2 regions of the Paenibacillus sp. G2S3 genome follow, and region 2 is predicted to be linked to the other one. Evidence: a T-box and tRNA genes for the amino acid it is inferred to sense, from the RefSeq annotation. Region 2 holds a T-box; the other holds one or more tRNA genes.
The links. The T-box of region 2 lies ahead of pheS (phenylalanine--tRNA ligase subunit alpha). A T-box ahead of a tRNA ligase gene usually reads a tRNA of that ligase, here a tRNA-Phe.
Positions count from the first base shown of each region.

Region 1: it has a tRNA-Phe gene. The T-box ahead of pheS (phenylalanine--tRNA ligase subunit alpha) is inferred to sense a tRNA for this amino acid. The anticodon was not compared.

Region 1 covers NZ_CP126095.1:137,046-153,253, reverse strand. Annotated here, with positions in the region: gene QNH28_RS00760 (acyltransferase) at 1-711, opposite strand, end outside; gene QNH28_RS00755 (acyltransferase) at 1,004-1,513, opposite strand; gene ppaX (pyrophosphatase PpaX) at 1,510-2,166, opposite strand; gene lgt (prolipoprotein diacylglyceryl transferase) at 2,171-3,202, opposite strand; gene hprK (HPr(Ser) kinase/phosphatase) at 3,215-4,153, opposite strand; gene QNH28_RS00735 (ABC transporter ATP-binding protein) at 4,364-5,485, opposite strand; gene QNH28_RS00730 (PucR family transcriptional regulator) at 5,600-6,694, opposite strand; tRNA gene QNH28_RS00725 (tRNA-Lys) at 6,844-6,916, opposite strand; tRNA gene QNH28_RS00720 (tRNA-Tyr) at 6,922-7,007, opposite strand; tRNA gene QNH28_RS00715 (tRNA-Phe) at 7,017-7,089, opposite strand; tRNA gene QNH28_RS00710 (tRNA-Asp) at 7,156-7,233, opposite strand; tRNA gene QNH28_RS00705 (tRNA-Thr) at 7,247-7,322, opposite strand; tRNA gene QNH28_RS00700 (tRNA-Val) at 7,355-7,430, opposite strand; tRNA gene QNH28_RS00695 (tRNA-Met) at 7,439-7,515, opposite strand; tRNA gene QNH28_RS00690 (tRNA-Ser) at 7,546-7,637, opposite strand; rRNA gene QNH28_RS00685 (23S ribosomal RNA) at 7,720-10,648, opposite strand; tRNA gene QNH28_RS00680 (tRNA-Ala) at 10,818-10,893, opposite strand; tRNA gene QNH28_RS00675 (tRNA-Ile) at 10,914-10,990, opposite strand; rRNA gene rrf (5S ribosomal RNA) at 11,036-11,152, opposite strand; rRNA gene QNH28_RS00665 (16S ribosomal RNA) at 11,277-12,834, opposite strand; gene QNH28_RS00660 (pro-sigmaK processing inhibitor BofA family protein) at 13,136-13,393, opposite strand; gene QNH28_RS00655 (DUF2508 family protein) at 13,435-13,686, opposite strand; gene recR (recombination mediator RecR) at 13,823-14,422, opposite strand; gene QNH28_RS00645 (YbaB/EbfC family nucleoid-associated protein) at 14,461-14,772, opposite strand; gene dnaX (DNA polymerase III subunit gamma/tau) at 14,820-16,208, opposite strand, start outside.
Region 2 covers NZ_CP126095.1:1,817,227-1,833,434, reverse strand. Annotated here, with positions in the region: gene QNH28_RS07975 (hypothetical protein) at 125-2,182, opposite strand; gene pheT (phenylalanine--tRNA ligase subunit beta) at 2,382-4,826, opposite strand; gene pheS (phenylalanine--tRNA ligase subunit alpha) at 5,178-6,212, opposite strand; T-box leader at 6,273-6,558, opposite strand; gene QNH28_RS07960 (hypothetical protein) at 6,828-9,389, shown strand; gene QNH28_RS07955 (efflux RND transporter periplasmic adaptor subunit) at 9,445-10,884, shown strand; gene QNH28_RS07950 (ABC transporter ATP-binding protein) at 10,881-11,579, shown strand; gene QNH28_RS07945 (ABC transporter permease) at 11,576-12,748, shown strand; gene QNH28_RS07940 (diguanylate cyclase domain-containing protein) at 13,167-14,780, shown strand; gene pulA (type I pullulanase) at 14,841-16,208, opposite strand, start outside.

The DNA.
Region 1 (16,208 bases), 1.7 Mb from region 2:
GGCAGTCCATCCTTTTTGCTTGGCAGGCAGCTCTCTCCATGGCTTTATCAGCCATAGCTTCACCTTCTCAAAGTGAATGGCGATATAAGCCCCCATCATATAGTAAGCCAGGTAGGAGATCGCTAAGCTCCCTTTTTCAACAATATGCAGTTCGTATTTATTCCAGAAAATAAACCCCCACTGAAGAGCAAACCCGAGCGGCACCGCCCATCGTACTAAGAATCGGGAGCTCTGCAATAGCTTAAGCAGCACTGGAAAAAGCAAATAAAACTGAATGGAAATAAAGACAAAATACAAATGCGCATATGCGGAACCCGAGAATAACGCTCTAGAAAAGCTTAACAAGTTGTCTCCAAGGTTCTGCGTCAATCGTCCGTTCACATATAGAGTTAGTGCATAATAGCCCATAGAAGCTAGCAAATAAGGCAGTAAGATATACTTTAATCGACGACGATAGAAATTAATGATCAAGCTGCGTGTCACAGGACGACCATAATAATTATAAAACAATACGAAGCTGCTTAGAAAAATAAATGAGGGCGTGCCGAATTTAAAGAAAATGTTAATCCAGTTCAGCCAATAATAATAAGGAGAATGCAGTGCCTGCTCTCCAGCAGCAAAAGATGAGGCATGCACATGCAGTACACCTAATATAGCTAATGCTCTGAAAATATCCAGCTGGGGCAGCCTTTCCTGTCTCGTAGTGTTCATGTTCTATTCCTCTTCTCTACTATGATGGTTGTTCATAGAGACGCTAAGCGGAATGTGGAAACTGAAAATACCAGGAAGACTGTACCTGCTGATTTTACATTCTGATATTAGAAGCTGAATGCTAGCGTGGGATTCGCCTTATCACTAACGATAATTATATCGAATGCATCTGTTTAAAAAACTTAAGAAGAACTTAAAGTTTCCTTAATAATCTTCTCTAGGACGCAAGAAACCCTGCAGAACCTGCGCTAAAAAAACGCAATATGTAACTGCAGGGTTAAGAAAGCATCACTTACACTTGTTCCGATTGTTCTTCCGTTGAGGAAGGGCGCAGCTCCCGCAGTGGATTACCTCCGACAAAAGAGCCAGCCGCTACGTTCTTGTGTACCACCGAACCAGCCGCTACAACTGCCCCATCTCCGATGGTTACGCCGGGAAGAATCGTTGTATTCGCGCCAATCAATACATTTTCACCGATCACTACTTCGCCCAGACGATATTCCTTGATCAGATACTCATGCGCCAGAATCGTCGTGTTATAACCAATTATAGAATTCTCACCCACCGTTATTTTCTCCGGGAAAAACACATCCACCATCGCCATAAGGCCAAAGGCCGTGTGTTTACCAACCTTCATTCCAAGTATCCGTCGATAGATCCAGTTCTTTAACGGTAGAATCGGGCAATAACGGGCGATCTGAATAAAAATAAAGTTGCGGACACCCTTCCACGGGCTGACCGTACGATAAATGTACCAAAGTGAGTTATGACCTTCTACAGGATATCGGGTTACGTTTCTCACGATTCACTCGTTCCTCGTTCCACAATTTCTATAATATCCCTCATGTTATGGAGGATATAGTCAGGATCATACTTGCGGAGAGTGTCTTCGCCTTTTAATGACCACGATACACCAGCCGCATATACGCCTGCAGCTTTTGCTGACTGAATATCAACTGTACTGTCACCCACCATAAGAGTTTTACGAGGATCAACGCCAAGGTTATTGACAGCAGTCAGAACAGGTTCTGGATGTGGCTTTGGTTCAGTAACATCGTTCACCGTCACAATCGTATCCATGTACTTTAGCAAATCAAACATCTCGAGCGATTTAATCGTTGTAGGTCGAATCTTAGTGGTTACAATCCCCATTTTAATCCCACGACGTAAAAGCTCCTCCATCGTCTCATTCACCTGAGGAAAGGGACGTACTAACTCATCGTGATGTTCATAATTATAAGAGCGGTAGGATTTTTCAAGCGCACCACTTACATCCTCAAGACCAGAGAAGACTCTCATCTGTTGCTGAAGGGTCGTGCCCATATGTGGAATAATCTCTTCCCTGGTGAGTGGAGCTAGACCATTGTCCTTCAGCGCGTACATAAACGAACTAATAATTAGCTCATTCGTATCGACAATCGTTCCATCTAGATCAAAAAGAACGCATTCTATCATAGTTTTACTGCTCCTTCTTATCTCCATCCGCTGGCTGTCCTTGCCCAGGTTGTTCCCCCTGACGAGCTTTCTGCGGTGTATTTGCTGCGCTTTCCGGCACTACACTATCTGCATGAATCGGCTTAGTGCACACGATAGGATCAGAATAATGTGCTTTAGGCTCTCCGGTTACCCGACGAATAATGATAAGTAGTACAGCTGCGACGATGATCAGTAGAGCAAGTAGCTGAGAAATACGGATATTTCCATAGCTTGGGTCCAAGTACCCTTGTTCAAAACCTAACCATTCCATCGGTTTCCACAATCCATTCATAAAGGATGCCAAGCCTGCACTTCCATTAAACGCTAAGCTGTCCGTACGTATGGCTTCGATGAAGAAACGACCGATGGAATACCATATAAAGTAAGACATGAAGATCTCACCGGCACGCACAAATTTCTGACGACGGAGGACCATGAGAAGTGCAATGCCCAGTAAGCTCCAAAGAGATTCATACAGGAAGGTCGGATGATGAAAAGCATCGCCTATGTACATTTGATTCACAATAAAGTCCGGTAAATGCAGTTTATCCCGTAAAAATGACTCTTCAACCACACTTCCGTATGCCTCTTGGTTGACAAAGTTTCCCCAGCGGCCAATCATTTGACCCGCGAGTAGTCCAGGTGCACAAATATCAACGATACGCCAGAAAGGGTAGCCCTTATAGCGGAAATATATAATCCCACAAATAATGGCTCCAATTAACGCACCGTAAATAGCGATGCCACCGTTCCAGATCTTAAAGACATCTATTAAATTGTCCTTATAATCCTCCCATTTAAACGCTACAAAATAAATCCGTGCCCCAATAATGGCCGAGGGCACACCCAGCAGCAGCATATCCATAAAAAATTCTTGTGGTATACCAAACCGTTTGCCCTCGCGGATCGCAAGAAATAATCCCGCGAGTGCACCGAAACCTAATATTAATCCGTACCAGTGTACTTGCAGTGATCCAATTGAGAAGACAATAGGATTTAGTGCTAATGGGAACATTCTCTCACACTCCTAATCAAGATCATCCATATCTTCAGATATGGTCGCAGTTAACTTATTCGTGAACTGCAGGGCTGCATTAAAGCCCATTTGTTTCAGGCGATAATTCATTGCTGCAACCTCTATAATAACTGCGAGGTTACGCCCTGGACGTACGGGAATCGTTACAAGTGGAACATCTGTATCTATAATCCGTGTCGTTTCCTCGTCGAGTCCAAGTCGGTCATACTGCTTGTCTTGTTGCCAAGCTTCCAATCTAACAACAAGTGTAATCCGTTTATGATTACGAATAGCACCCGCACCAAAAAGTGTCATTACATTAATGATACCTACTCCACGAATCTCTAATAAATGACGAATTAACTCAGGTGCTGTACCATGCAGCTGGTTATCTGAAGTCTGACGGATTTCCACTGCATCATCAGCAATCAATCGATGTCCGCGTTTTACAAGTTCAAGGGCTGTTTCACTTTTACCAATCCCACTACTACCCGTAATTAGCATACCTACACCATATACATCACAGAGTACGCCATGAATAGTCGCCGTAGGGGCTAGTTTTCCTTCTAAGAAGCTCGTCAAACGACTGGAGAAAATAGTCGTAGCCATAGCGCTGCGAAGCACTGGAAGAGCCTTTTCATTACTTATGTCAATTAGCTCCTGAGGTACATCCAAACCACGTGTAATTACAATACAAGGTGTGTTGTCATTACAAATTCCACGAAGTCGACTTTTCCGCTCAGTTTCAGGCAGCATGGAGAAAAAAGCGAGTTCTGTTTTGCCTAGTAATTGAACACGTTCTTCTGGATAATATTCAAAATAACCAGCAATCTCTAGTCCTGGGCGATTCAGGTCATCGACCGTAATGGGTCTCTTTAGACCTTCCTGGCCGGAAATAACCTCTAATTGAAAATGCTGTACCAATTCAGATACTTTTACTTTCTTAGCCATGTAAGTTCGTCCTTTCGTTACCTGCGGTATTTGTCCGCTTACTGCGTCCGGTTGGCAGCGATCTCATTACATTCCGGAGGTAATTCTCCTGCTATCTTAATTGATAACGCTTATGAATGCAATCTTAGCGCCTAACCAAACAAGGTCCATCTAAACAATAAAGCCACCCTTTCGGGTGGCTTTATCAAGAGAGAAAAGATCTTTACAATCTTATCCCAACAAAATGTTAGCTTCGGATTCTTTATCAAAGAAGTGAATTTTGTTCATGTCGATAGCCAATTTTGGCTTGCTGCCTTCGCGAGTAGTGGAACGTCCATCTACACGAGCGATTACAGTAGATTTACCAAGGCCGCTCAAGTAAAGGAGCATTTCGTGACCAAGGTTTTCAGTAACATCAACCAATGAAGTAAAGATTGTGTTCGGAGAAGCTTCCAAGAATACTGGCTCTTCATGGATATCTTCTGGACGAACGCCCATGATTACTTCTTTACCGATGTAACCTTTGTTACGGATGATTTGAGCTTTTCCGCCTGGTACTTCAACATCAAGGTTCTCAGCACGGAAACGGATAGAACCGCTCACTTCAGACAAAGTACCATTGATAAAGTTCATTGTAGGGGATCCGATAAATCCAGCTACGAACAAGTTTGTAGGTTCATTGTACAACTCTTCAGGGGAAGCTGCTTGTTGAATGATACCATCATACATAACTACGATGCGATCACCCATTGTCATAGCTTCTGTTTGGTCATGCGTTACGTAGATACAAGTAGTTTCAAGGCGTTTAACCAGTTTAGTGATTTCAGCACGCATTTGACCACGAAGTTTAGCATCCAAGTTGGAAAGAGGCTCATCCATCAAGAAGACTTGTGGATCACGTACGATAGCGCGTCCCAAAGCTACACGTTGGCGTTGACCACCGGAAAGCGCTTTTGGTTTACGTTCAAGCAAATGCTCGATATCAAGAATTTTAGCAGCTTCGCGAACCTTCTTGTCGATTTCATCCTTCTTCACTTTACGAAGTTTCAAACCGAAAGCCATGTTTTGGTATACGCTCATATGCGGATACAGGGCGTAGGATTGGAATACCATCGCGATATCGCGGTCTTTAGGTGCAACGTCATTAACTACACGATCGCCAATGTACATTTTACCTTCGGAGATTTCTTCCAAACCTGCGATCATACGCAAAGTTGTGGATTTACCGCAACCGGAAGGTCCAACCAATACTAGAAATTCCTTATCTTTAATATCAAGATTGATATCGATTACTGTTGCTTTATCTGAACCCGGGTATTTTTTGAAAATATGCTCTAAACGTACGCCTGCCATTGTATTTCCCCCTCGAGTTAATTATTAATTAATTAAAATAAAAATTCTGTTTCCTTGTACATTTATATTACCCCAGTCGGGACACTATGGCTATTTGTAAGGTTCACAAAAAACCTATTTCCTTTTCGTCACTTTATACAAAAGCATAGTAAGCTTCACAATAGCAGCGTCCCCAAAGCTTCTTACATCTGCACCAGTCTCTTGTTTTATCTTATCCAGACGGTATAGCAGCGTATTACGATGGATATATAACTTCTTGGCGGTTTCACTTACATTACAGTCCATTTCAAAAAAGGTCTCCAAAGTTAGCAGCGTTTCTTTATCTGATAGTACAGTGGAATAGTCGCCAATTTGTCCAAGCAACTGTTTACGGCGCGCATCAGGAATGCTGTTAACCAAACGTTCCAAATGCAGTTCCCAAGGTAAATGAATATACTCTCCTACTTGAAAAATACGACCGAGTACAATCGTCTCCCTGAGTAAAGCCACAGATCCCGTCAACCCCTTAACAGGGACTATAGGAGGAGCTACTGCCAAATGGAATACGCCTACCCATTCACTCGCTATCAGCTCATGTAAGCCCATACTTGTCTGTGCTAAAAGATCATCTACGCTCTCTTCTTCATCATCCTTATCATCCCCGCCCGTAAGCAACTCCTTACGAGCTAAAATTAACCACTCTTTCTCTTGAAGGGGAATAAGGAGGATTTCGTTCTCAAAATAGCTACGTAGCAATTTCATCAGTGAACGATAAGAGATCTGCGGACTATGTGCGATCTCACTACTAAGGAGGAATGGAATCATGTCACCGAACAAACGCCCTTTTAGGCTCATCTCATCAGGAATTTCAGAATCATTCTTTTCTTGCTCTAGCTCCGTGTTTAACCAGGCACCAAGTTGCCGTGCCTCCACTTCACCTTCTTCTCTAAGCCCTGTAGCCTTAAGCGCAATAGCAAAATTTCGAACTGCATAGTTGACCAGTTGTACTTCCAGAGAGGTGAGCCCCTCCATTTCTACCCAAACAGCGGTTATACGCCCGTCACTCTCATACAAAGGTGCCCAGAGATGACCCTCATGGATAACCAACTGATCCTGTGCTTCTAATCCCATGCTAAAAAGAGAAGCTGAATGCTGCCTCCCTAACTGCTTGATTCCGGTTCTCTTTCCGGTGAGCTGCTCTAAATTTTTCCGCAATGTCTCACTATCCATAGTCACCATGCTCCACCACTTTTGCTCTTTTCGCCTATTTTAGCATATTCTCTTATATTATGTTAATCGCTTCACTAGCGCGCTACTATAATACAACCATAAAACACAAAAAAAGCCACCACCATAAGGTGATGACTTTCTGTTTGGGATGAGCCATGAAGGACTCGAACCTTCGACACCCTGATTAAAAGTCAGGTGCTCTACCAACTGAGCTAATGGCTCATAAATGGTGGGGGATGATGGATTCGAACCACCGAACACGTACGTGAGCAGATTTACAGTCTGATGCGTTTGGCCACTTCGCTAATCCCCCAGGGAAAAGTGGCTCGAGACGGATTCGAACCGCCGACACGAGGATTTTCAGTCCTCTGCTCTACCGACTGAGCTATCGAGCCATATTAAATTGACATAAAAATAAAGTGGTAGTATTAAACTTCCCACCCTAGTCTTGTGGAAAAAAATGGCGGAACCGACGAGATTCGAACTCGCGATCTCCTGCGTGACAGGCAGGCATGTTAGGCCAACTACACCACGGTTCCGCATTGATAATAATGGTGCCGGCGAGAGGACTTGAACCCCCAACCTACTGATTACAAGTCAGTTGCTCTACCAGTTGAGCTACACCGGCACGGTGTGAAATAAATCTTAAAGAGATGAAAATGGTGGAGGCTGAGGGGATCGAACCCCCGACCCTCTGCTTGTAAGGCAGATGCTCTCCCAGCTGAGCTAAGCCTCCAGGTATTATGGTAGCGGCGAAGGGGATCGAACCCCCGACCTCACGGGTATGAACCGTACGCTCTAGCCAGCTGAGCTACACCGCCACAATAATTAGAAATGCTATGGATTGAAAATGGCGGAGAGAGTGGGATTCGAACCCACGCACCGCTTACGCAGTCTAACCCCTTAGCAGAGGGTCCCCTTATAGCCACTTGGGTATCTCTCCAAACGATATCAGTACCACAGCAATCCAAACAGGAATTTGACTCCCTGAAAACTGAATCCGAATTGAATTTGCGTTTTAAGTATAGGATAAGCCCTCGACCGATTAGTATTGGTCAGCTCCATGCATTACTGCACTTCCACCTCCAACCTATCTACCTCGTCGTCTTCAAGGGGTCTTACTAATTGGGAAATCTCATCTTGAGGGGGGCTTCACGCTTAGATGCTTTCAGCGCTTATCCCGTCCGTACGTAGCTACCCAGCCATGCTTCTGGCGAAACAACTGGTGCACCAGCGGTACGTCCATCCCGGTCCTCTCGTACTAAGGACAGCTCCTCTCAAATTTCCTGCGCCCACGACAGATAGGGACCGAACTGTCTCACGACGTTCTGAACCCAGCTCGCGTACCGCTTTAATGGGCGAACAGCCCAACCCTTGGGACCTACTTCAGCCCCAGGATGCGATGAGCCGACATCGAGGTGCCAAACCTCCCCGTCGATGTGGACTCTTGGGGGAGATAAGCCTGTTATCCCCAGGGTAGCTTTTATCCGTTGAGCGATGGCCCTTCCATGCGGTACCACCGGATCACTAAGTCCGACTTTCGTCCCTGCTCGACTTGTAGGTCTCGCAGTCAAGCTCCCTTATGCCTTTGCACTCTTCGAATGATTTCCAACCATTCTGAGGGAACCTTGGAACGCCTCCGTTACTCTTTAGGAGGCGACCGCCCCAGTCAAACTGCCCGCCTGACACGGTCCCCGTACCCGATAAGGGTACTAGGTTAGAACCTAGATACGATCAGGGTGGTATCCCAACGGCGCCTCCACCGAAGCTTGCGCTCCGATTTCTACGGCTCCCACCTATCCTGTACAGATCGTACCCAAATTCAATATCAAGCTGCAGTAAAGCTCCATGGGGTCTTTCCGTCTTGTCGCGGGTAACCTGCATCTTCACAGGTATTAAAATTTCACCGGATCTCTCGTTGAGACAGCGCCCAAGTCGTTACGCCATTCGTGCGGGTCAGAATTTACCTGACAAGGAATTTCGCTACCTTAGGACCGTTATAGTTACGGCCGCCGTTTACTGGGGCTTCGGTTCATAGCTTCGGATTGCTCCTAACCACTCCCCTTAACCTTCCAGCACCGGGCAGGCGTCAGCCCGTATACTTCGCCTTGCGGCTTCGCACAGACCTGTGTTTTTGCTAAACAGTCGCTTGGGCCTTTTCACTGCGGCCCCCTCGTGCTATTCACACTACCGGGGCACCCCTTCTCCCGAAGTTACGGGGTCATTTTGCCGAGTTCCTTAACGAGAGTTCTTCCGCGCGCCTTAGAATTCTCTTCTCGCCTACCTGTGTCGGTTTGCGGTACGGGCACCTTCTCCTGGCTAGAGGCTTTTCTTGGCAGTGTGAGATCATGACCTTCGCTACTACAATTTTCGCTCCCCATCACAGCCCAGCCTTAATGATGTGCGGATTTGCCTACACATCAGCCTCACTGCTTAGACGGACATATCCATCAGTCCGCGTCACTACCCTCCTGCGTCACCCCATCGCTCATAGCGGATTACGGTGGTACAGTAATTTCAAACTGTTGTCCTTCGACTACGCCTTTCGGCCTCGCCTTAGGTCCCGACTTACCCTGAGCGGACGAGCCTTCCTCAGGAAACCTTGGGCTTTCGGCGGATCAGATTCTCACTGATCTTTTCGTTACTCATACCGGCATTCTCACTTGTATGCTGTCCAGCGCTCCTTACGGTACACCTTCAACCCACATACAACGCTCCCCTACCCCAGATACATACGTATCTAGCCATAGCTTCGGTGGTGTGTTTAGCCCCGTTACATTTTCGGCGCAGAGTCACTCGACCAGTGAGCTATTACGCACTCTTTCAATGGTGGCTGCTTCTAAGCCAACATCCTGGTTGTCTGTGCAACTCCACATCCTTTCCCACTTAACACACACTTGGGGACCTTAGCTGATGGTCTGGGCTGTTTCCCTTTTGACAATGGATCTTAGCACTCACTGTCTGACTCCCGGCAATAAGTATATGGCATTCGGAGTTTGACTGAGCTTGGTAATCCTTGCGGACCCCGCACCCAATCAGTGCTCTACCTCCACTACTCTTATACCGAGGCTAGCCCTAAAGCTATTTCGGGGAGAACCAGCTATCTCCGAGTTCGATTGGAATTTCTCCGCTACCCCCACCTCATCCCCGCACTTTTCAACGTACGTGGGTTCGGGCCTCCAGTGCGTGTTACCGCACCTTCACCCTGGACAGGGGTAGATCACACGGTTTCGGGTCTACGTCCACATACTAAATCGCCCTATTCAGACTCGCTTTCGCTGCGGCTCCACCTTCTCGGCTTAACCTTGCATGTTAAACGTAACTCGCCGGTTCATTCTACAAAAGGCACGCCATCACCCATAGATAGGGCTCTGACTTTTTGTAAGCACACGGTTTCAGGTTCTATTTCACTCCCCTTCCGGGGTGCTTTTCACCTTTCCCTCACGGTACTGTTTCACTATCGGTCGCCAGGTAGTATTTAGCCTTAGCAGATGGTCCTGCTGGATTCATACGGGGTTTCACGTGCCCCGCACTACTCGGGATCCGTCTCGGAGAGAACACAGTTTAGGCTACAGGGCTTTTACCTCTATCGCGGGCCTTTCCAGACCTCTTCGCCTACCATATTCCTTTGTAACTCCATGTGAGACGTCCCACAACCCCTAAGAGCAAGCTCTTAGGTTTAGGCTGTTCCGCGTTCGCTCGCCGCTACTGACGGAATCACTATTGTTTTCTCTTCCTCAGGGTACTTAGATGTTTCAGTTCCCCTGGTCTGCCTCTACATTTCCTATGTATTCAGAAATGAGTAACTGCGAATTACCACAGCTGGGTTTCCCCATTCGGACACCCCCGGATCAAAGCTTGCTTACAGCTCCCCGAGGCAGTTTCGTTGTTCGCCACGTCCTTCGTCGGCTCCTGGCGCCTAGGCATCCTCCGTGTGCTCTTATTAGCTTAACCTTGATTTTTCCGCAGGAAAATATCATACAATGACATTTCTCTTGGAATCATCTCACTAATAACATTTACTTGTTTACACAAGTTGCTAAAAGATGTTCTAAAACGCAAATTCGTTTCGGTATCCAGTTTTCAAGGATCAATGTTTAAAGAAGGTATTGAATTAAAATTATGGTGGAGCCAAGCGGGATCGAACCGCTGACCTCCTGCTTGCAAGGCAGGCGCTCTCCCAGCTGAGCTATGGCCCCATAAAAGATATAAAGTTATATGGTGGGCCTTGGTGGACTCGAACCACCGACCTCACCCTTATCAGAGGTGCGCTCTAACCAACTGAGCTAAAAGCCCATATAACATATATAACATTGTGAATCAACCAATGAATGGTTGTCCGCTTGGCGACGTCCTACTCTCCCAGGACCCTTCGGTCCAAGTACCATCGGCGCTGGAGGGCTTAACGGTCGTGTTCGGGATGGGTACGTGTGGAACCCCTCCGCTATCGCCACCAAACGCATACGAAAGAGACTTGCTCTTTCAAAACTGAACACGAGTGAGTGTTCGAACCCGAAGGTTCTATTGTGGAAGCTAAGCTTCCGATTTGAATGTTTCCATTGCAGGAAACGATTCTCCATAGAAAGGAGGTGATCCAGCCGCACCTTCCGATACGGCTACCTTGTTACGACTTCACCCCAATCATCTACCCCACCTTCGGCGGCTGGCTCCCTTGCGGGTTACCCCACCGACTTCGGGTGTTGTAAACTCTCGTGGTGTGACGGGCGGTGTGTACAAGACCCGGGAACGTATTCACCGCGGCATGCTGATCCGCGATTACTAGCAATTCCGACTTCATGCAGGCGAGTTGCAGCCTGCAATCCGAACTGAGACCGGCTTTGATGGGATTGGCTTCACCTCGCGGCTTCGCTTCCCGTTGTACCGGCCATTGTAGTACGTGTGTAGCCCAGGTCATAAGGGGCATGATGATTTGACGTCATCCCCACCTTCCTCCGGTTTGTCACCGGCAGTCACTCTAGAGTGCCCAACATGACTTGCTGGCAACTAAAGTTAAGGGTTGCGCTCGTTGCGGGACTTAACCCAACATCTCACGACACGAGCTGACGACAACCATGCACCACCTGTCTCCTCTGTCCCGAAGGCCGCTGCTATCTCTAGCAGATTCAGAGGGATGTCAAGACCTGGTAAGGTTCTTCGCGTTGCTTCGAATTAAACCACATACTCCACTGCTTGTGCGGGTCCCCGTCAATTCCTTTGAGTTTCAGTCTTGCGACCGTACTCCCCAGGCGGAGTGCTTACTGTGTTAACTTCGGCACCAAGGGTATCGAAACCCCTAACACCTAGCACTCATCGTTTACGGCGTGGACTACCAGGGTATCTAATCCTGTTTGCTCCCCACGCTTTCGCGCCTCAGCGTCAGTTACAGCCCAGAAAGTCGCCTTCGCCACTGGTGTTCCTCCACATATCTACGCATTTCACCGCTACACGTGGAATTCCACTTTCCTCTTCTGTACTCAAGTCACCCAGTTTCCAGTGCGACCTTAGGTTGAGCCCAAGGTTTAAACACCAGACTTAAATGACCGCCTGCGCGCGCTTTACGCCCAATAATTCCGGACAACGCTTGCCCCCTACGTATTACCGCGGCTGCTGGCACGTAGTTAGCCGGGGCTTTCTTCTCAGGTACCGTCACTCCGATAGCAGTTACTCTACCGGACGTTCTTCCCTGGCAACAGAGCTTTACGATCCGAAAACCTTCATCACTCACGCGGCGTTGCTCCGTCAGACTTTCGTCCATTGCGGAAGATTCCCTACTGCTGCCTCCCGTAGGAGTCTGGGCCGTGTCTCAGTCCCAGTGTGGCCGTTCACCCTCTCAGGTCGGCTACGCATCGTCGCCTTGGTGGGCCGTTACCCCACCAACTAGCTAATGCGCCGCAGGCCCATCCCTCAGTGACAGATTGCTCCGTCTTTCATTCTTCCTTCAGGAGAAAAAAGAAATTATCCGGTATTAGCTACCGTTTCCGGTAGTTATCCCAGTCTAAGGGGCAGGTTGCCTACGTGTTACTCACCCGTCCGCCGCTAAGTTGTTTTGAAAGCAAGCTTTCAAAACAACTCCGCTCGACTTGCATGTATTAGGCACGCCGCCAGCGTTCGTCCTGAGCCAGGATCAAACTCTCCAATTAGTATTGAAAAGAGCGATATGCTCATTTTGAAACATCTGACGAGAAAATTAATTCTCTATTTTGGATTTCACTTTCGTGATTTCCTACTCACTCGTTGTTCAGTTTTCAAAGATCAATGTCTCATTTGTTGTCATCGTTGCTTGTCAGCAGCGACCTTTATAATATATCACAGCACCTTTGTTTTCGTCAAGCGTTTTTTTAATTTCTTTTTTTCGCTTACCGTTTCAGCAAGTTGTTAATCAACATCTTGTCCAAAGGGGCGAGACTTAATGTATCATATTTTTCAAACCCACGTCAAGCATTAAAACAAAATAATTCTTAATCCTATTAACATTATTACCCCTGGAAGGCCAAGAACCGTTACTGCGCCTATGGTTGCGGGATTCAAGGGAATGTGAACCTGTGTGATCAAACCCGAGAAATTCACTACATATATCGCAAGCGCAGCTAGTACTAAATGAACGCCGAACAAACTAAGCCATCCAAAGCCAAGTTTTTTTCTGAACACAATTAAACTCAGCATCACAACCGATAAGACCAGAACTCCTATAGCTATCATTCTTAGCATATTGATCCCCCTTATATTCTTTTAACTAGCACCTACATCTGACTGCTATTTAACCCCATGCTTTTTGCATGCTTGAGATGTATCTGATATTTGCGCTCTGCTGCCTCCAGAATATAAATAGCGTAATCAATTTGATCTTGACCCAATGCCTCATCAAACATTAGGTACGCTCTCTCCCACTCAGATTGCGCCTTACGAACCTCCAATAACGTTTCCCAGCCTTCCGCATCTTTTCTACCCTGTTCTTCATCTGCTCCCTGCCACAATGAGCTCCACCATCCCATTACCCATTCCTCCTCAGAATAATTTCGATGCAAAATTACATCTCGTTATTCTCATTCATATCGGGATAGGGACAAACTTAGAACAAAAAAAGGAAGCCCAAGGGGCCTCCTTTTGAAAAACACAACTTTAGAGCTACTAGAATAGCTCACGACGGCCTTCCAACGCTTTGGACAAGGTAACCTCGTCGGCATATTCAAGATCGCCACCAACAGGCAAGCCATGGGCTATTCTGGTGATTTTAATCTCAAATGGCCGAACTAGACGAGAAATATACATCGCCGTTGCCTCACCCTCAATGTTGGGGTTGGTCGCCATGATAAGCTCACTTACTCTTTCATCACTCAAACGAGTCAATAATTCCTTCAAGCGAATATCATCAGGGCCTATACCTTCCATAGGAGAAATCGCACCCTGAAGAACGTGATAATACCCATTAAACTCTTTGGTTCGTTCTATTGCCACCAAATCCTTGGAGTCTTGGATTACACAAATTACTGAAGGATCTCTAGTTTTGTCCTGACATATCTTACACGGGTCCGTATCCGTAATATTACAGCAGACGGAGCAATAATGAAGATTACGTTTGACGCTTACTAGCGCTTTAGCAAAATCAATGACGTCATCCTCTTTCATGTTAAGCACATGAAAAGCTAACCGGGCGGCTGTCTTCGGCCCAATCCCGGGCAAACGCGTAAAAGCATCGATCAGCTTGGCTAGCGGTTCGGGATAATACAAATTAATAATTCTCCTTTAGACGAAAGTGGAGTGAGTGATTAGAACAAACCTGGGATCTTCATTCCACCAGTAAATTTACCCATATCATTGTTCGCAAGCTCTTCAGCTTGAGTTAAAGCATCATTAACCGCAGTAATCACTAAATCCTGCAGCATTTCAACATCTTCCGGATCAACGGCTTCTGGCTTAATTTGAATAGAAAGCAACTTTTTGTGACCATTGACTTGAACAGTAACTACACCGCCACCAGATGAGCCCTCAATAACTTTGCCACCTAGCTCTTCTTGAGCTTTAAGCATTTGCTCCTGCATTTTCTTAACTTGCTTCATCATTTGGTTCATATTATTCATACATCATCTCTCCTTTGGAATGCGCAATTAGCGCTAGTATGCTTACATTACTCTTTTATGACAACAAGGTCTTCTCCAAAAAGCTGGATAGCCTCATCAATCCAAGGTTCAGATTTCGCATCCGCAGTGTCATGTTCATGCTCTAGCCGCAATTCTTCTTTGCTAGGCTGTCCCACCGACTTCTGAGCGGCTTCGTTCCAATCGCGCTGCATGATAGTCACCAATCTATAGGGCTTACCAAGACGTGCTGCAAACACATTCTCAATGACCTGTCTGTTTGCTGGCTTCTCCGTTGTATCGCGATGAATCGTGTTCTTGAATGCAACAAGCACCGCGTCGTCCATTATGGATACAGGCTCACCGTCTACAAACCACGCGTGAACCGTTACCTTTTCCTCTTTTACCCCTTGCAAGACAAGACTCCACTGTTTGTAGATAGCTCCAAAATCAGGACTATCCTTACCAGCAATAAACTTATCTACATTTGGAGGCATTTTGGAGGTTGCGGAGATTCTTGGCGCAGAACTTGGGGCCGGATTCGATTTCGCAGAAGAGGCGCCATCTCGCCCACCTCCGGAAATGTTGCCGGACTGCAACGCCTGTTCCAGCTTTTTCTCCAGCGCAGCAATCTGTCTCTTGAGCACATCCAGTTCACCAGAGTTGACTGCAGGAGTATTCACCCCTGATCCAGACTGCAATGCACCTAACGACGCAACAGATGCGGTCTCACTTTCCTCTTGCTGCAAGCTACAAAGCTTCATCAACGCGACTTCAAATAACGTCTGCGGATGAGTAGCATACTTCATTTCACCCAGGTACTTATTAAGTGTATCTACGATTTGAAACAGACGATCCCTAGAAAATGCAGTGGCCATATCTTTAAACTCGGCAGGATTAAGCACTCGCTCCGTCAGTTGATCGGCCCCGGGTACCATCTTAATCATCAATAAATCACGGAAATAATACATAAGATTCTCTAGGCATTTATCAGCACTCTTACCTTCATGCATAAGCTGCTCAACAAGCTCCAGAAGAAGACCCATATCCCCTTCCAAAATAGCAGTGGCAAGACGTGCAAATTGCTCAGAGGGTATCCCTCCGGTCATCCCTAGCACTTGTTCGTACGTAACTTTGCCATCTGTAAAAGATGAAATCTGATCCAGCAAACTCACTGCATCACGCATACCCCCATCAGAAAGACGGGCAATATACTGCAATGCGTTAACATCGGCTGTAATCCCTTCCTTCTCACAGATAGCGTTTAGATGTGCTGTCTGCTCTTCCAAAGCTACTCTGCGGAAGTCAAAACGCTGACAACGAGAGATGATCGTCGCTGGCAATTTATGAGGTTCCGTAGTCGCAAGGATGAACATTGCATGTGACGGTGGTTCTTCCAACGTCTTTAATAGCGCATTAAATGCTTCTGTTGTCAGCAT
Region 2 (16,208 bases):
AGCCGATCGTTAGGGAATCACCCTGACGACCGGCTATTTATTTACCCTAAATCATAGACAAAGAGGGCTGACCTGAAATAGATCTCTCTACTCATCAGGTACAGCCCTTCCTTGCATCCGACATTCAACTATCCTGTTCGATCAGTTGAATCCATTCATTATATTCATTCTGAAGCTTGGCATATTCCTCTTGAAGGTTACGATGCTCATCTGTCATCTTCTGAAGCTCATTCTGATGCATCTCAAACTGGGCCTGCAGCAGACGAAGTTGTCCTTGGGCCAGTTCATAGTTCTCGCCGACCTCACCAAGCTGCTGAAGCACCTCACTGCGTTCACGTTCAATAGATTCCTGCTTCGCCTCAGCCTCACCGGCCTCCTGCTGCCAAATATCTATCTCTTCGCGCAGCTTCGCTTCCAAATCACTCCACTGCTGCTGCCGCTCGAATAACTCCTCGTACTTATGCTTCCATGAAGCACCGTACGCCTCTGCTTCCCTCAGAACATCCTGCTGCTCTGCAACGGTAGCAGCAGCCTCAAGACTAGCTTCAGACAATTCTTCTAAGCGTCGAGCTGTCTCTTCGCCTTCTTCCTGCAGCAGTTGATATCTTTCCTGCAGACGTTCTCCATCTTGCAGAACTTCATCATATTGAGAGATTAGTTCCTCATAGCGTTCCCGAAGTGCAGACAGTTCCTTCTGAACCTGTCCACCTTGTTCACGGAGTGCTGCAGTTTCGTGTTCTGCATCCGTACGAAGCTGAGCTTCCCGGTCTAACTGTTGTACTAATCCATCCGCTTGACCACGTAGGATCTCAATCTCCTTCTGAAGTGCCAATGATTTCTCTTCGGTCTCCAGCAGATTCATTTCAAGTTCACTAATATCTTCCATCCGTTTATCCGAGAGCTCCTGCCAATTTGCTGCCTCTGCCATAGAACCAGCGAGTTCTTCCTGAGCACGGTGCAGATTGTCACTCGTTTCCTGTAGTGACTTCCGCAGCTCTGATGTTTCATTCTGAGACTGCTGATAACGCTGGCGCAATTCTTCCAGCTCATCATTCAACAGCGTGCCTAGCTCAGTAGCCGTACGCAGCTCCTCACTGAGCTGTTCTTCGCGTTTAACCACCGCTTCATATTGTCCAAGCAGCGTCTGTCGAGCATCCCGTTCACTCTTAAGACTGGCTTCAGCCGCACGGAGTCTAGACTGAAGTTGTCCTGTACCACCACGAAGCTCAGCCAGCTGTTTCTCGAGCTCTTGAATGCTTTGCTTATGTCTATGTTCCTGAGTACCTTGCGACTGTCGAAGTTCCTTATTCTTAGCAAGCTCCCGTTGTAAAGCTTCCCGCTCTTCAGCCAGTTCCTTGCCTAGCTTCGTTGTCGTATTCTCAAGCTCCTTACCCAGTGTCAGCTTAGTCTCCTCGAGTTCCTTACCTAATGTTGATTTGGTTTCCTCAAGCTGTTTCTCTAATGTTGATCTGGTCTCGGTTAACTCAAGCTCCAGAGCAGACAATGTATCTGTCTTCTCCTTAATCAGCGTCTCACGAGTATTTTCCAGCTCTTGCAAATGCGCCGCCTTCTGCTCTTCCAATTGCTGTAGACGGATGGCTTCAGCAGTTGCTAGTTCCTCTCGATGATTCTCGCGAATAGCAGCCTGTTCTGCCTCATAGCTTGCTCGCAGTGCTTGCAGCTCCTGCTCACGTGCAAGCAGTTCCTCTTCCAGCTTCTCTCGCGCGGCTTCAGCCGCTTGGGTTGCCTCCTGAAGCTGGTTCGCATGTACCTTGCGCTCATTCTCCTGAATTTCCAGATGACGCTTGCGTTCTTCTTCAACCGCAGCAATCAGTCGTTCAGCTTCTTCCTTAGCCGCCGCTTCAAGGCGTTCATATTCTTCTTGTCGCTCCCGCTGAACCTCCAGCAGGCGAGATACTTCCAATCGCAGTTCACTGCGTTCACCAGTCATCATGTTGAGTTCATTTTTAAAATCCTGAACCTGAATAGCCTGCTCCGCCATATGTACTGCTGCAAGCACCGCTATACGCGGCGTATCCAGTCTGTTGTGTGATTTAGAAATCGAGCGCATATGTTCGTCAACATAACGGGCCACTTGTTTCATATATTCAGTGCTGCTTCCGACGAGTTTATAGGAAGTTCCGTATATCTCCACGGCGACACGAGTCCGGTCCATAGCCACAGTTGTGCCCTCCTTTGTATGTGTGCGGATTCTAAGCTAGTCTTACTCTTTCTATTGTAGCTTTTTTCTTAAGCATTTGGCAAAATCCCTTGTATTCAATAGATTCTCGCTGATATCCTCCGCATTTCACTCTACCCAGAAAAAGCCGCAGTGAATCTCAGTTTCTAAATGGATTCGCTGCGGCTTTACACAATTCCTGCTATTTTCTTAATTCTGCACCAAAAGTTTGTTGAAGAGACGATAATAGCTTATCATGCACTTCTCCAACCTCTTCATCTGTCAATGTATGATCACCGTGACGATACAGGAGTGAGATCGCAATACTCTTCTTTCCACTCTCTAACTTGCCACCAGTGTACACGTCGAATACCTGTACGGATTGCAGCAAAGTTCCTCCGTTTGCACGAATGGAAGCTAGCAGATCACCCGCTGGAACAGTTGAATCTACAACTACGGCAATATCCCGTTCCATCCCCGGGAAACGTGGAAGCTCATTATATTGCAGACGGCTGTGCGTGTTATCATACAACGGCTGCAATAGAATCTCAGCTACATAAGTATCCACTAGATCAAGCTCTCTTTGCAGTTCCGGATGAAGCTGGCCCATAGTTCCAATCTTCACACGACCCTCGTCTCCAACTAAATATACCGACGCGGAACGTCCAGGATGATACCCTTCTGGACTATCTCCCTCGTAGATGATTTTGTCTGTGAGACCCAAATAAGCAAATACTGATTCCAGCGCACCCTTCAAATCAAAGAAATCGACAGGCTGTGCAGAAACGTTCCATTGCTTCACTGTTAGACTACCACTAAGCAACAGTCCCAGCACCGGCAGTTCACGCGGCTGACGAGTCAACTGTTCTTCATCTGTGAAGAAGACATTGCCAATCTCAAACAACGCTAGGTCACTTTGACGACGGTTAGTATTGTAGCTAGCAATATCCAAAAGCTGTGGCAGAAGGCTAGTTCGCAATACGCTGCGTTCTTCACTCATTGGCATCGCCAATTTAACCGCTTGTGAGCCTTCAGATAACTCAGGGAACATTTTGCTTTGTTTCGGCTGGATGAAGGAGTAACCCATCACTTCCTGATAACCGCCATGCGCCAACAAGCGACGCAGTTCACGACGGAGCGATTGCTTATGCGTTAATGCGCCTGGTGTTGTAACTCCTTCAATCAGAGTCGTTGGAATATTGTCATACCCGTACAAACGAGCAATTTCTTCGATAAGGTCAACATCATAGCTGATATCGCCACGTCTAGTTGGCACCTGAACTTCGATCAATCCTTGTGCGGTATCCCCGCATTTGAAATGTAGACGACCAAACAATGTCTTCACTTCTAGCAAGGACAGATCTGTTCCGAGATAACGGTTCAGCTTCTCCAAGGACAAAGTAAGTACCTTCTCTTCTCCTCCGACTGTTCCTGCTTGCACAATTCCTTCATGCACAGATCCGCCAGCATAACGCGCAATAAGTACTGCAGCGCGATTCAATGCAGGGATCACTGCATTTGGATCCACTTCTTTCTCGAAACGAAGCGATGCTTCCGAGCGAAGTCCCAGTTGACGCGAGGTTTTACGAACGGTTCCTCCGTCAAACTTAGCGGATTCCAGAACGATATTTACCGTCTCAGCAGTAACTTCCGTATCCCGGCCACCCATTACTCCGGCCAGACCTACTACTTTAGCTCCATCAGCGATAACGAGCATATGCGGCTCTAGCTTCCGCTCTTGACCGTCAAGTGTAGTCAGGACTTCACCTTCATGAGCAAGACGAACGCCGAGTTCTCCGCCTTCTATTTTATCTGCATCAAAAGCATGAAGCGGCTGTCCGTATTCGAGCATCACATAGTTGGTGATATCCACGATATTGTTAATCGGACGAATCCCTGCCGCCATCAGACGATTCTGAATCCACAGTGGTGATGCTGCTGGTTTCACGCCTGAGATATAACGAACTGCATAATGACTGCAGAGTTCTTCATTCTCAATTTTTACGGAAATGGAATTAGAAGCTGCCCCACTAATCTCAATCATTTCGCTTGCTGGATCAGGCAATTTGATGTCGCGTCCAAGAATCGCGCCCACTTCATAAGCTGCCCCAATCATGCTTAGGCAATCTGAACGGTTCGGAGTCAGATCGAATTCCAGAATCTCATCATCTAGTCCCAGCAGCTTTGAAATATCTTGACCGATTTCTGTGCCTTCAGGAAGCACAAGAATGCCTTCTTGCTGCTCTTTAGGAAGCAATTTATCATTGAGTCCCAATTCTTTAGCCGAGCAGATCATCCCTTGCGATAATACTCCGCGCAGCTTCGCTTTTTTGATATCCAGTCCTGGCAGCTTAGCGCCAACAAGAGCTACAGGAACGATTTGTCCCGCTGCCACATTTTTTGCGCCACAGACGATTTGCAGATCTTCACCTTGACCTGCATCCACGATACATACGTTCAGCTTATCCGCATCAGGATGTTTTTCTTTCGATTTCACATAGCCGGTTACAATGCCGGAAATCCCTTTATTGCGGCGCTCTACTCCGTCAATTTCAATGCCGGCAGCGGTAATCTTCTCCGCTAGCTTCTCGGCGGTTACTCCTTCAATCGATGTATAATCAGCCAACCATCCGGTTGATACTTTCATGTCCGCTCACTTCCTTTATGTTTCAGATGTATTTATCTACTTGCCGTTCGATCTGCTTCCTGTGGGAGTAGTACGATTTAGGATTACTCGATCAAAGCTTCATACCCGTCCTATTTAGAGCAGTCACTACGAAAAATATTGGACTTCCGATCGCTGTTATCCTCAGATTTCCTGATTAAAACCGCTTCTCGCGGTAGAAATCCGAGGATATAGGCGAACGCTGGCGCTTCTACAGTTCCAAAATTTCTCTCCGTTCCTTCTATAAATAGTCTTTTATTAAGCAAGATCGGCAATCTAACTCCTACTTTCTTACTTTCTCCTAACCCGCAAGCCAGCTCGCCCACCAAAAATCTAAACGCCCTTGAACTGCTTTACAAAACTCATATCATTGTTATAGAAATGACGGATGTCATCGATGCCGTATTTAAGCATAGCAATCCGCTCAACACCCATTCCGAATGCGAAGCCGCTATATTTAGCAGGATCATAGCCACCCATTTTCAAAACATTTGGATGCACCATGCCCGCACCAAGGATTTCTAACCATCCGCTTTGCTTACACAGTCTGCAGCCATCGCCGCCACATTTGAAGCAGCTTACGTCCACTTCAACGCTTGGCTCAGTGAATGGGAAGAAGCTCGGACGAAGACGAATGCCTGTATTCGGGCCGAACATCTCTTGTACGAATTGTTGCAGGGTACCTTTCAGATCACTCATCCGAATGTTGCTGCCGATAACCAAACCTTCGATTTGATGGAACTGGAAGGAATGCGTTGCATCGTCATCATCGCGGCGGAATACTTTACCCGGGCAAATGATTTTAACTGGAACTTCACCATTCATCGCCTGCATAGTACGAATCTGTACCGGAGACGTTTGAGTGCGCATAAGCAGGTCATCTGTCAAATAGAAGGAATCCTGCATATCACGTGCCGGGTGATTCTTAGGCAGATTTAGGGCTTCAAAGTTATAATAATCGGTCTCCACTTCCGGACCTTCAGCCACACGGTAGCCCATACCAATGAAAATATCCTCGATTTCCTGAACCACTCTGCTAAGCGGGTGAATGCCCCCTTGCTGCATGCGGCGACCCGGTAGGGTTACGTCTACTTTTTCAGCTTGCAGACGTTGCTGAGTCTCTTGCTGTTGAAAAGCCTCTTGCTTTGCTCCAATAATCTCCTCAATGGCACTACGTACCTGATTTGCTACTTGCCCGATAACCGGACGCTCCTCAGCACTAAGTCCTCCCATACCACGTAGAACTTCTGTAAGCTCGCCTTTTTTACCGAGATACTTCACTCTCAGGTCATTCAGAACCTGTGGATCCATAACCTCCTGCAACTTAGCCAGCGCCTCAACCTTCAATGCTTCCAACTTCTCTTTCATGGCCGTGTACAGCCCCCTTCAATCATTGTCTAGTTCAACAAAAAAAGGCCTTTCCTCCCGGTAAGGGACGAAAAGACCGTGGTACCACCCTTGTTAGACAAGCTGATCTGTTCCCCTTAAGAGCTTCATTCCCTCTTTTGGCTGGACAGATACCTATCTCACTTTAACAGAAATAACGGTCTGCGACCGGTTTCCCCTACGCTTCCTTACAAGGCAATCTTAAGGAATTCAAGGAACTGCTCCGGAGTGAACTTCGACAGCTCTGTTTCCTAGAAACGCTCTCAATCAACGGCGTCTCCTCCCTGTAAGTCAGGCACTGTGTACTCTTCTCCATCACTGCATTTCACAATTCAATCTAATTGTCAGGTATCTCTTTTATGCAAGAGATATGTCTATTTATTATATGCAAAATCTGTCGTTTTGACAAGCTCAAGCATATTTAGGGCAATTTTTATCTGGCTTTAAGCTGGCTTTAAGGTTCAGCACCATTTTGGGGCTTTTTTTTCAGCTAACGTTCAGCGGAGCTTGATAATTTCCATTATTAAGAAGGCATGGTTGTACTCAATCATACACCACCTTCATAGTACAAGGACTTTTATACCGGGAGGGAATTACATGCATGCACGAAGAACAAAAGTAGCTGTGCTCATGCTTAGCGCAGCAGTTCTGAGTCAAGCTTCAGCGTATGGAGCATACGCGGCATCAACGACTATTACATCGAACAAAACAGCAACTACCACCACCGTATCCACTCTGGATAAACTCGGCTCGATAGCTTTAAAGAGCAACTTTAGCGTGAAGCTGAGCGATGTTGGCTTTTTAACTCAGGATGGCGGCAATATTCTTACATACACCCTCAGCTATTACAATGGGAGCGGAAGCAGTATCAATCTTGTGGACTATTTCTCTAAGGTAACTACTGCCGGAGGAACGGTTATCCAAGGAAGCTCAGTAACCAGCAGTGCAACCATCAAATCCATCCCCTCCAAAAGCAGTCAATCCGTAACCTATTACGTAAACGTCGGTAAATCCACATCTTTAAATGGAGTTAAGATTTCAGTATTCAGTTGGGATTTTAGCAGTACCGACTATCAAAAGAAGCTGGGGACCTTCACCCTGCCTACAGCTTTTTCACAAGCGGTCGCTAGAGGCCAGAGTAAAAAGATAACCTTGAATAATCAGCCTGTAACAACCAAAACGGAAAGTCTGCAAATTTACAAATATAACGGTAAGGTATACGCCAAAGTAGGTGTGAGCTTAACCAATCAAGGAACCAAAGTGCTAAGTGATCCTGGACTTAAGGGATACCTCGCATCCGCAGGAGGATCTGTATTTGAACTGACGCTTGATGATGCGAGCAGTAACTACAAAGTACAGCCACAGGAAAAAAAGACGATCTACTACATGACGGAAATCCCCTCTTATATGAAGACAGACAATATGACTCTGCAGTTTGCTGGAGAAGATACCTCATTAAAAATAGCGTTGCCCATCGTCACCTATAACCTTCCTGCTGCTACCACACCAAATCTTGTCGTAGCCAGCAATGTCATCAAGAAGCTTACGATCAACAGTAATACTGTCGAGACGCAGTTAAAAAGCGCTAACGTCTATGCCGACAACGGCACCGCGAAGTGGACGCTGCAGTTCCGAGTAAAGAATAGCGGCAACAAGGCGATGACTTTGCCAGCTTACGAGTTTGCCGTTAAAGCCACTGAAGGATATAGCTTTCCGGTGGACACAAAGGCTTTTGCTAACCTAACACTCAAGCCGCTGGAAGAAAAAATGATCGAGCTCAGCGTAGACGTTCCACTAACGATTAATCAAGGAACGTTGCAGCTGCAAATGACTGAGCCCGCTGTTGAGGGTAAGATTATTTTTCCTACTGCCTATTATCAGATTCCTTACACACTGCAAACTAACAATTGGCAGGACACAGAATATGCGGTGGAGAACAGTCACGGTACATTTGCTGTCAAGCTTGAGAACATTCAGCGGCTACCTTGGGCAGACAAAGATCAGCTTGTAGCTAAAATCAATATTCGCAACACGAAATCGACCTCTGTGCAGCTTCCGGCGTTTACAAGTGTCATTAAAGCTGGTGAGAGTGATATTAGCAGCACTTCCCAAGTCGTCACAGAAAGCACGCAAACCATTCTCGGGCCAAATGAATCCGCAGACATTTATGTCGTGGCCAATGTTCCTTACACCTATCAGTTCAATCAATTAAAAATAACGCTGCAAGAAACCTCCGGCGAAAGCAAAATTAATTTTCTTTCATTAAGTACAAATCAGTTAGACAGCCGTGTTCAGGAAGTTGCAGCACTAAGTTCCTTCCATATTGAGCTTGAAAGTAAAAAGGCAGAAGTGTTAGAGCGCCGGACAACGATTTATCAGGGTACGAGCTCCAATATCATGTACACAGAACTGGAAATGAACAGTGAGGAAACACGTAAATCGGAGCAGGCTCAACTCGTAGCTTATTACAAAACGCCAGACAATCAATATTACGACGCCGAGGTCAACCAGTCCACAACCTCCATGAGCCCTAACGGGAAAAATCTGATTACCATTTGGACTAAGCTTCCACTTGGGGTAGATCCTTCTCAGCTTGTTCTTTATATCGGTGAAGGGGTATCCGAAGGAAAGCTTACGGCTCCTGGCGGGAAATCAACGGGGTATATCAATACGGTGTCACTGGGACTTAATAATGTTGCGGTGGAGTCAAAGGGGAATCTTTTGGAGATAGAATTGTTCCCTTATACCCTATCCGTCACAAATGCAGTCGCCACCGTCACTGGTGGTAAAGATACGCTCAGTACTGTACTAACCTACAACCTGTCAAGCAGCACGCTTTACGAATCAGGCACCTATGAGCACAAGCTTGTACTAGAGCTGATCGACCCCATCGGACAAACAATGGAGAAGACATTAACGCTTGGCACAGATCTACCATTAGGTAACTTCAAGTCGTACACCACAACATTCACAAGCAATCTTTACAAAACACTAGGTGGCGGTGCGATCCGGTTGAATCTATACGACGAATTCCAAGGTCATCGAAATCTGGTGGGAACACAAACCTATGTTGTCACTTATCAGGCGGCATCTACTACTTCAAACAGCAATTCCGCTTCAAACACCGATTCAGGTGCTAGCAATCCATCCAGCAATTAGTAGGAATGCGAGGGTGGCCTGTGTTAAGAAATTTGATGATCTATGGAGGAAAGAAATGAAGAAGAAAAAAGTGTTGCTCTGGACCATCGGAGTAGTAGCTGTAGCAACAGCCGGATTGTTGGTGTATACGTTTCTACCTGATAAGAATAGTCAGGCCGCTGAAGTGCCTGTTAATACAGCCACGGTTACGAAGGGCGATATCGTAGTAAATGTATCTGGAGCAGGCTCCGTCACGGCCACCGAAACAGGGAAAGTAAAAACGAAGGATGCTGGAACCGTTGCTGAGGTGCTTGTCAAAGAAGGCGACGTCGTGAAAAAAGGTCAAAAGTTAATTACCTTCGAAGGCGATGACCTGAGCGATAATCTCAAGCAGGAACAAACCTCTCTTACCTCGCTTGAAACAGATCTTCAGGACAAGCAGGAGCAGTATAAGAAGCTTGCCGTGGCAGGTGCCTCCGAGGATGAATTGGCCAGTGCCAAACGTTCGATTGAAAAAGCGAAAACGGATATCGCTTCTCAAATCGAAAAAATCGCATCTGTACAAGAGGATATGATCCCTCCAGATCCCCTAACCGCTCCAATTGACGGAACTGTTACAACAGTTAACATCTCCAGCGGTGAAAAAGCGATGGATGGCTCTGAACTCATCGATATCACCGATTATGCTAATTTAAGCGTCATAGTGCAGGTGGATGAGCTTGATATTCCTACAGTGAAAATAGGGATGCCTGCTACCATTTCATTGGATGCCCTGCCCGACACTGAATTCAAGGGGAGTGTTACTAAGATCGCCAAGGAAGGCACCGTCTCCAATGGAGTATCCCTCTTCGATGTTACCGTTGGCTTAGCCACCTCCGAAGGTGCCCTTGTAGGAATGTCCGCAGAAGTTTCAGTTACAACAGCTGAGAAAAAAGATGTGTTAACCGTACCTATTGAAGCTGTTCAAGAAAGAAATGGCAAGTACACAGTAGCTCTCCCTTTAACAGCGGGTTCAGCTGAATCCTCAAAAGCATCTAGCGAGGGCCAGGCACCAATGCCTAGCGGGGCTCCTGATGCTAACGGTGGCGCTATGCCTTATGGTGGTGCGCCTGATGCTGACGGTGGCGCTATGCCTAGCGGAGCTCCTGATGCTCGCGGTGGAGTTATGCCTAGTGGAGCACCTAATGCTCGCGGCGGTGCTATGGCTAACGGAACAGCTGGTACAAGAAATCGAGGATACAGTAATCAGCGAACAGTCTCCGTCGAAGTGGGCATCCATGATGAGAGCAGTATTGAAATCATCAGTGGGCTAAATGAAGGTGACAAAGTGATCATTCCTACAGTAATCTCTACCAAAACAGGCACAACTAGTACTGAGATGCAAATGCAAGGTGGTATGGGCGGTATGGGTGGTGCTAATTTCAGCGGTGGCGGCTTTAGTGGTGGCGGCTTCAGTGGAGGTGGTGCTGGTGGCATGGGCGGAGCACCAGGTGGCGGCGGAGGTGGCAGCAGATGAGTGCTTCAGCGCCGCTGATCCAAGTTCAGAATATGACCCATGGCTATACTATGGCCGGAGAAAGCATGACGGTCCTAAAAAGCCTCTCCTTTTCAATCGATTTCGGAGAGTTCGTAGCGATTATAGGTCCATCCGGTTCTGGTAAATCAACACTCATGAACATGCTTGGATGCCTGGATGTATCCGATGAGGGAAGTTATCTTTTGGACGGACAAGAGGTTCGCAAGTTATCCGACAATAAGCTGGCTATTATCCGAAATGAGAAGATCGGCTTTATCTTTCAAAACTTCAATCTCCTCCCCAAATTGTCTGCTGTCGAGAATGTGGAGCTTCCGCTTATATACCGTGGCCTCTCACATCGAGAACGCAGAGAAACGGCGCAGCAAGCACTCATTAAAGTAGGTTTGGAGGAGAGAATGCATCATCGGCCTTCTGAACTTTCAGGTGGACAACAGCAGCGTGTAGCCATTGCACGGGCCATGGCAGGAGCTCCCCCGATTCTACTTGCAGATGAACCTACCGGAGCACTTGATACGCGAACTGGGCAAGAGGTCATGCAGATGATACAAGAATTAAATGAGCAAGGTCATACGATCATCCTAATCACACATGACCTCGAAATCGCAAAGCAAGCAAAGCGTATCATTCGTATTCAGGATGGCAACCTCGTGGAAGATCGGAGGAATGCGAGGTGAAATTATTTCAAAGTATGCGTATGGCTCTAAAAAGCATCTACAGCAGTAAAGTAAGAGCCTTTTTAACGATGCTGGGTATTATCATTGGTGTATCATCCGTTATCATCCTCGTTTCTGTAGGTCAGGGAACGACTTCTCAGATTACGGAGCAGCTCAATGGACTCGGAACAAATCAACTGACGGTAAACATTACTGGCCGTGGAGCTACCACCTCCCTGACCTATGAAGAAGCCTTGGCACTAGGAGATATAGAGGGTATAGAAAATGTAGCTCCTGTGATCAGTGGCAATGTTACAGCCAAGCATAATACAGAGAATGTTAGCGTTACTGTTGAAGGCATTACACCTTCTTATGAGGACGTTAAGGATTTTCATGTACAGTCAGGACGTTTCCTGCTTGATATTGATACGGAGTACCGGCAGAAGGTAGCGCTAATAGGCACAGGTACGGCTGAGGATTTATTCGGTACAGACGATCCTGTAGGTGAAAAGGTCCAGCTAAACGGGATCAGCTATAAAATCGTCGGCCTCTTGGAAGCGAAAGGCTCTAGTCTAAGTGGTTCCAATGATGATATCATACTGATCCCTATAGCTACTGCAGAGCGTCAGTTAAAAAGCAAAGGCGTACGGTCGATCACGATTGCGACGACTTCAGCAGACACTGTAGCTACCGTAAAAGAGAAGCTTGAGAGTACGTTAGATGCTAAATTTAATTATGCGGATAATGCTTTTAGCGTATTTGATTCCCAAGAGATGCTGGAAACTGTGAATTCCACGACAGCCACTCTTTCAATGGCATTAGCGGGCATTGCCGGTATTTCACTGTTTGTCGGGGGGATCGGCATTATGAATATTATGATCGTATCCGTCAATGAAAGAACAAGAGAAATTGGGATCCGCAAAGCAATCGGCGCCAAAAAATTCGATATTCTCGCTCAATTCATGATCGAATCCATCGTGCTTAGCGGATTGGGTGGGGTGATCGGTGTTGGCATTGGAGTCGCAGGTAGTTGGTTGCTAGGAAAGTATACTTCACTTACGGTATCTATTGCTTGGGATATGGTACTTATATCTTTTGTTTTCTCCTTGCTTATCGGCGTGATTTTCGGAATGATGCCTGCGAACAAAGCTGCTCGACTTCGCCCCATTCATGCCCTACGTAATGAATAGTTATTTCAAAGTCAGCTGTCAAAGTCATTATTATGACTTTGACAGCTTTTTTAGGAGCTGGTGTGGATATCATTTGCGAATTAGTTGGGTAATAGGATTTATGAATTTGAATATAGATAAGGCAATAGGCCCATGCCATAATCATTTAAATTTTTTATTAATGATATTTATTTGAGGAAGCGATTGCTCTATAAGTAGGACGTCCTATATACTTGTTGTACGACAAACTGCGATCCACACACAACTTATCTTTCCCATGCCTCATTTTCCACTATGTTAGAACACCTCTTTTTTTAATTCATCACTCTCATCATCTTTGCTTAAAAATAAAACACACCTGCCACAAATGGAAATTCCGCAGGTTATACGTTAGCAGCAATAAGATTTTTTAACCATCTTATGCGGGGAGAAGATAGCCGTGGCTGGATTTTTCGATTTCAAAGTAACACGCAAACTAATCTTTATTTTCGCTGCGCTCTCCATTCTACTGGTTGGGATTAGTATAGCTTCTTTACTCTATCTAAATCACACTATTAACAGAATGTCAGATTCTTTATATGAAGATGTATTTGAGAACGCTGAGCTTATACTGAGCGCTGATCGTGATCTTTATCAAGCCGCAATCGCTCTCCACTCCTCCATGAGCTCGACACTCACTGAAGCTGAACGTGATCAGTTTATTCAAGAATATAAGGACAATAATCAGCAAGCAGAAGAACGGGTAAGTCTAGCGAGTTCAGACATCAAATCTATCAACAATCCCTACAGTGGTATAAAGCAAGCAAATAGAATACTTACTGAATTAGAGAACAAGCTCTATGCCTTCGAAACATCCCTAGACCTATGGAAGAGCACAGGGAATACATTGATAGCTGAACGGATGCAGATCGGATGGGACCCCGCTTCATATCAAGCTGTGAATCTGAACATGCAGTTAAATGAAGTTAGAACTCATCTGGATCAATCAGAAGACCTGATAGACACCTACGCCTTGCAAGTAACAGATGGGTTCCAGGATAAAAAAAGTGCGCTCTTTGCGTTATACTCGCTGGTCTTTTTTATACTGCTCTTGGTTATTATTTATTTGGGTCGCAAAATCATTTGGCTCAAGAATGAAATGCTGGAGGAACAAACACTCTATCAGCTAATTGGTGAAACCATGTCTGACTTTATTATATTGACTGATCCTAACGGATTGATCCTGTATAGCTCCCCTTCACATTCAAGTATTCTAGGCTATGTTCCTAAAAAGGGTGCCCCTCTCTCCAACTACATTCGTGAACCGGAGATTGCCTGGGCTAAACTAAAGAGTGTCGTTCAGGGAACCCCTCGTATCTCAGAGCTACGGATGCGTGGAGCTGAAGGGCAATGGGTATGGCTGGAAACAAAGGTGTCACCTGTTCGAGGAAGTAATAATTTTCCAGCACAATTTATGTTAGTGTCCCGTGAAATTACACAACGGAAGCAATACGAAGAACGATTACATAAGCTAGCCTTCTATGATCATTTAACCGCGATTCCCAACCGGGCTCATTTCAAAATGTACATGGAGAATCTCATCAACCAACCGGAAGAACGGAGAAAGAATATTGCACTCGCACTGCTGGATTGTGACAGATTCAAGCAGCTAAACGATACCTTAGGACATCTGGCTGGAGACGAATTTCTGCAGCTGCTCTCTCGAGAGCTTTTACAAACGGTCAAAGGTGTAGGTCAGGCGTTCAGGATTGGCGGTGATGAATTTGCGGTGGTACTGCACCGATTCACCTCTCCAGAAATGTTAGATGAAATGCTAAAGCGTTTGCTTAAGCTATTCAACAAATCCTGGTCTATTGACAATGGATCTAGCTTTCATACCTCCGCAAGTATTGGCGTTGCTCTATTTCCTGAACACGGAAGCAGTATTAATGAACTTCTGCGTGCCGCTGATCTAGCGATGTACCTTTCCAAAGACCATGGAGGGAATGAAGCTAATCTCTATTACGAGCTTTTGGATGTAGGTTTAACCAACCAGACCATCGGAAAACCATAAGAACATCAAGAAGAGCTGCTCCGGGGTATAACTAACCCTGAAGCAGCTCTTTTTATTCTTTTAACTGGTTAACTGTAGATGATCATCTGAGATCCCATCATTCTCCTGATCACGATCTATAACCATGACCTTGATAAGTTCGTCAGTTTTGGAACAGTCAATAAAGCGATCGCTATCCCCATCTTTCTCTTCCCAGTCATTAAGTCGTAGTATATACCCAATAGATTTGGTATCTAGCAAAACCTCAATTCGTGCAACTGCACGCCCATCCTCCATATACCGAAAATCGCATTGTCCATCCTGAATGCCTGTATCCCAAACCCAAAGATTCCAGCCCTTATAATTTCCATCTGGCCGTTCATAGTGTACTTCGATAATTTTGGATCGCGGTGCTGGCTCACCACATTCATCATAGAGCACCATCATCGACAAGCCTTCAATTTCCACCTCGCTACCTGTAACCATTCGGAATGCCTCAGTCCCCGCTCGGGTGTGATCCACTACCACGTTCCAACCGTTAGTAGCTTCAGGAAGAGACAGCCTTACTCGATCATTATTGGCATTAAAGATGACCATTATATTGTTCCAGAGGTCACCTCCTGCATGATTACTAAGCAGGTACGACACTATCCCCCCATCACAGCGCAGAAATTCAAGCGAACGCTCAATTTCCTGGCGACCATGTAGACGAAATGCCGGGTGTGTACGCCGCAGTGCGATCAAGCCTTTATAATATTGAAAAACAGGCTTAAACACACTTTTCATATTCCAGCGGATCGCGTTAATCATATCTCCACTACGATAGCTATTATGATCTCCAAATTTACTACGCAGGAGCTCATCACCGGCGTGCAGGAATGGAATCCCTTGCGAAGTCAGGATGATTCCGTTTGCAAGTAAGGATCGGCGTACGGTCTCATTGCTGAGAATATTCCCCAGATCTACATTCACATAAGGGTTAGCCCGTGAAGCGGCATCCTGAAATCCCCCTTGAACGGTAAGCACCTTATCCCATAAATTCAAATTGTCATGGGCGGTTACATAGTTCACAGATTCCACAGGGGAGTCCGTAAATTCATGAATGGCTCCTTTGATTCCGGCTGCAATAGCCCCTTCTTTACCGTATTCTCCAGTAATGAAGCCCCGTCCCCATCCATCACTATCTCCTTTGATCGCCGAACGAAAGTTATCATTGAAGACAGCATATCCTTTTCCCCGCTGCACACCTTTTAGCGTCTTTGTTGCCAGTGGAGAATCTCCTCCTGTCCAAGGTTCTCCATATAACAGTAAATTAGGGTTCACCTCAAGTCGAAGCTCTTCCGTTATTTCACGCATGGTCACACTGTCCATCAGACCCATAAGATCAAACCTGAAGCCATCAATATGATACTCCGAAGCCCAGTAGGACAACGAATCCTTAATATATTT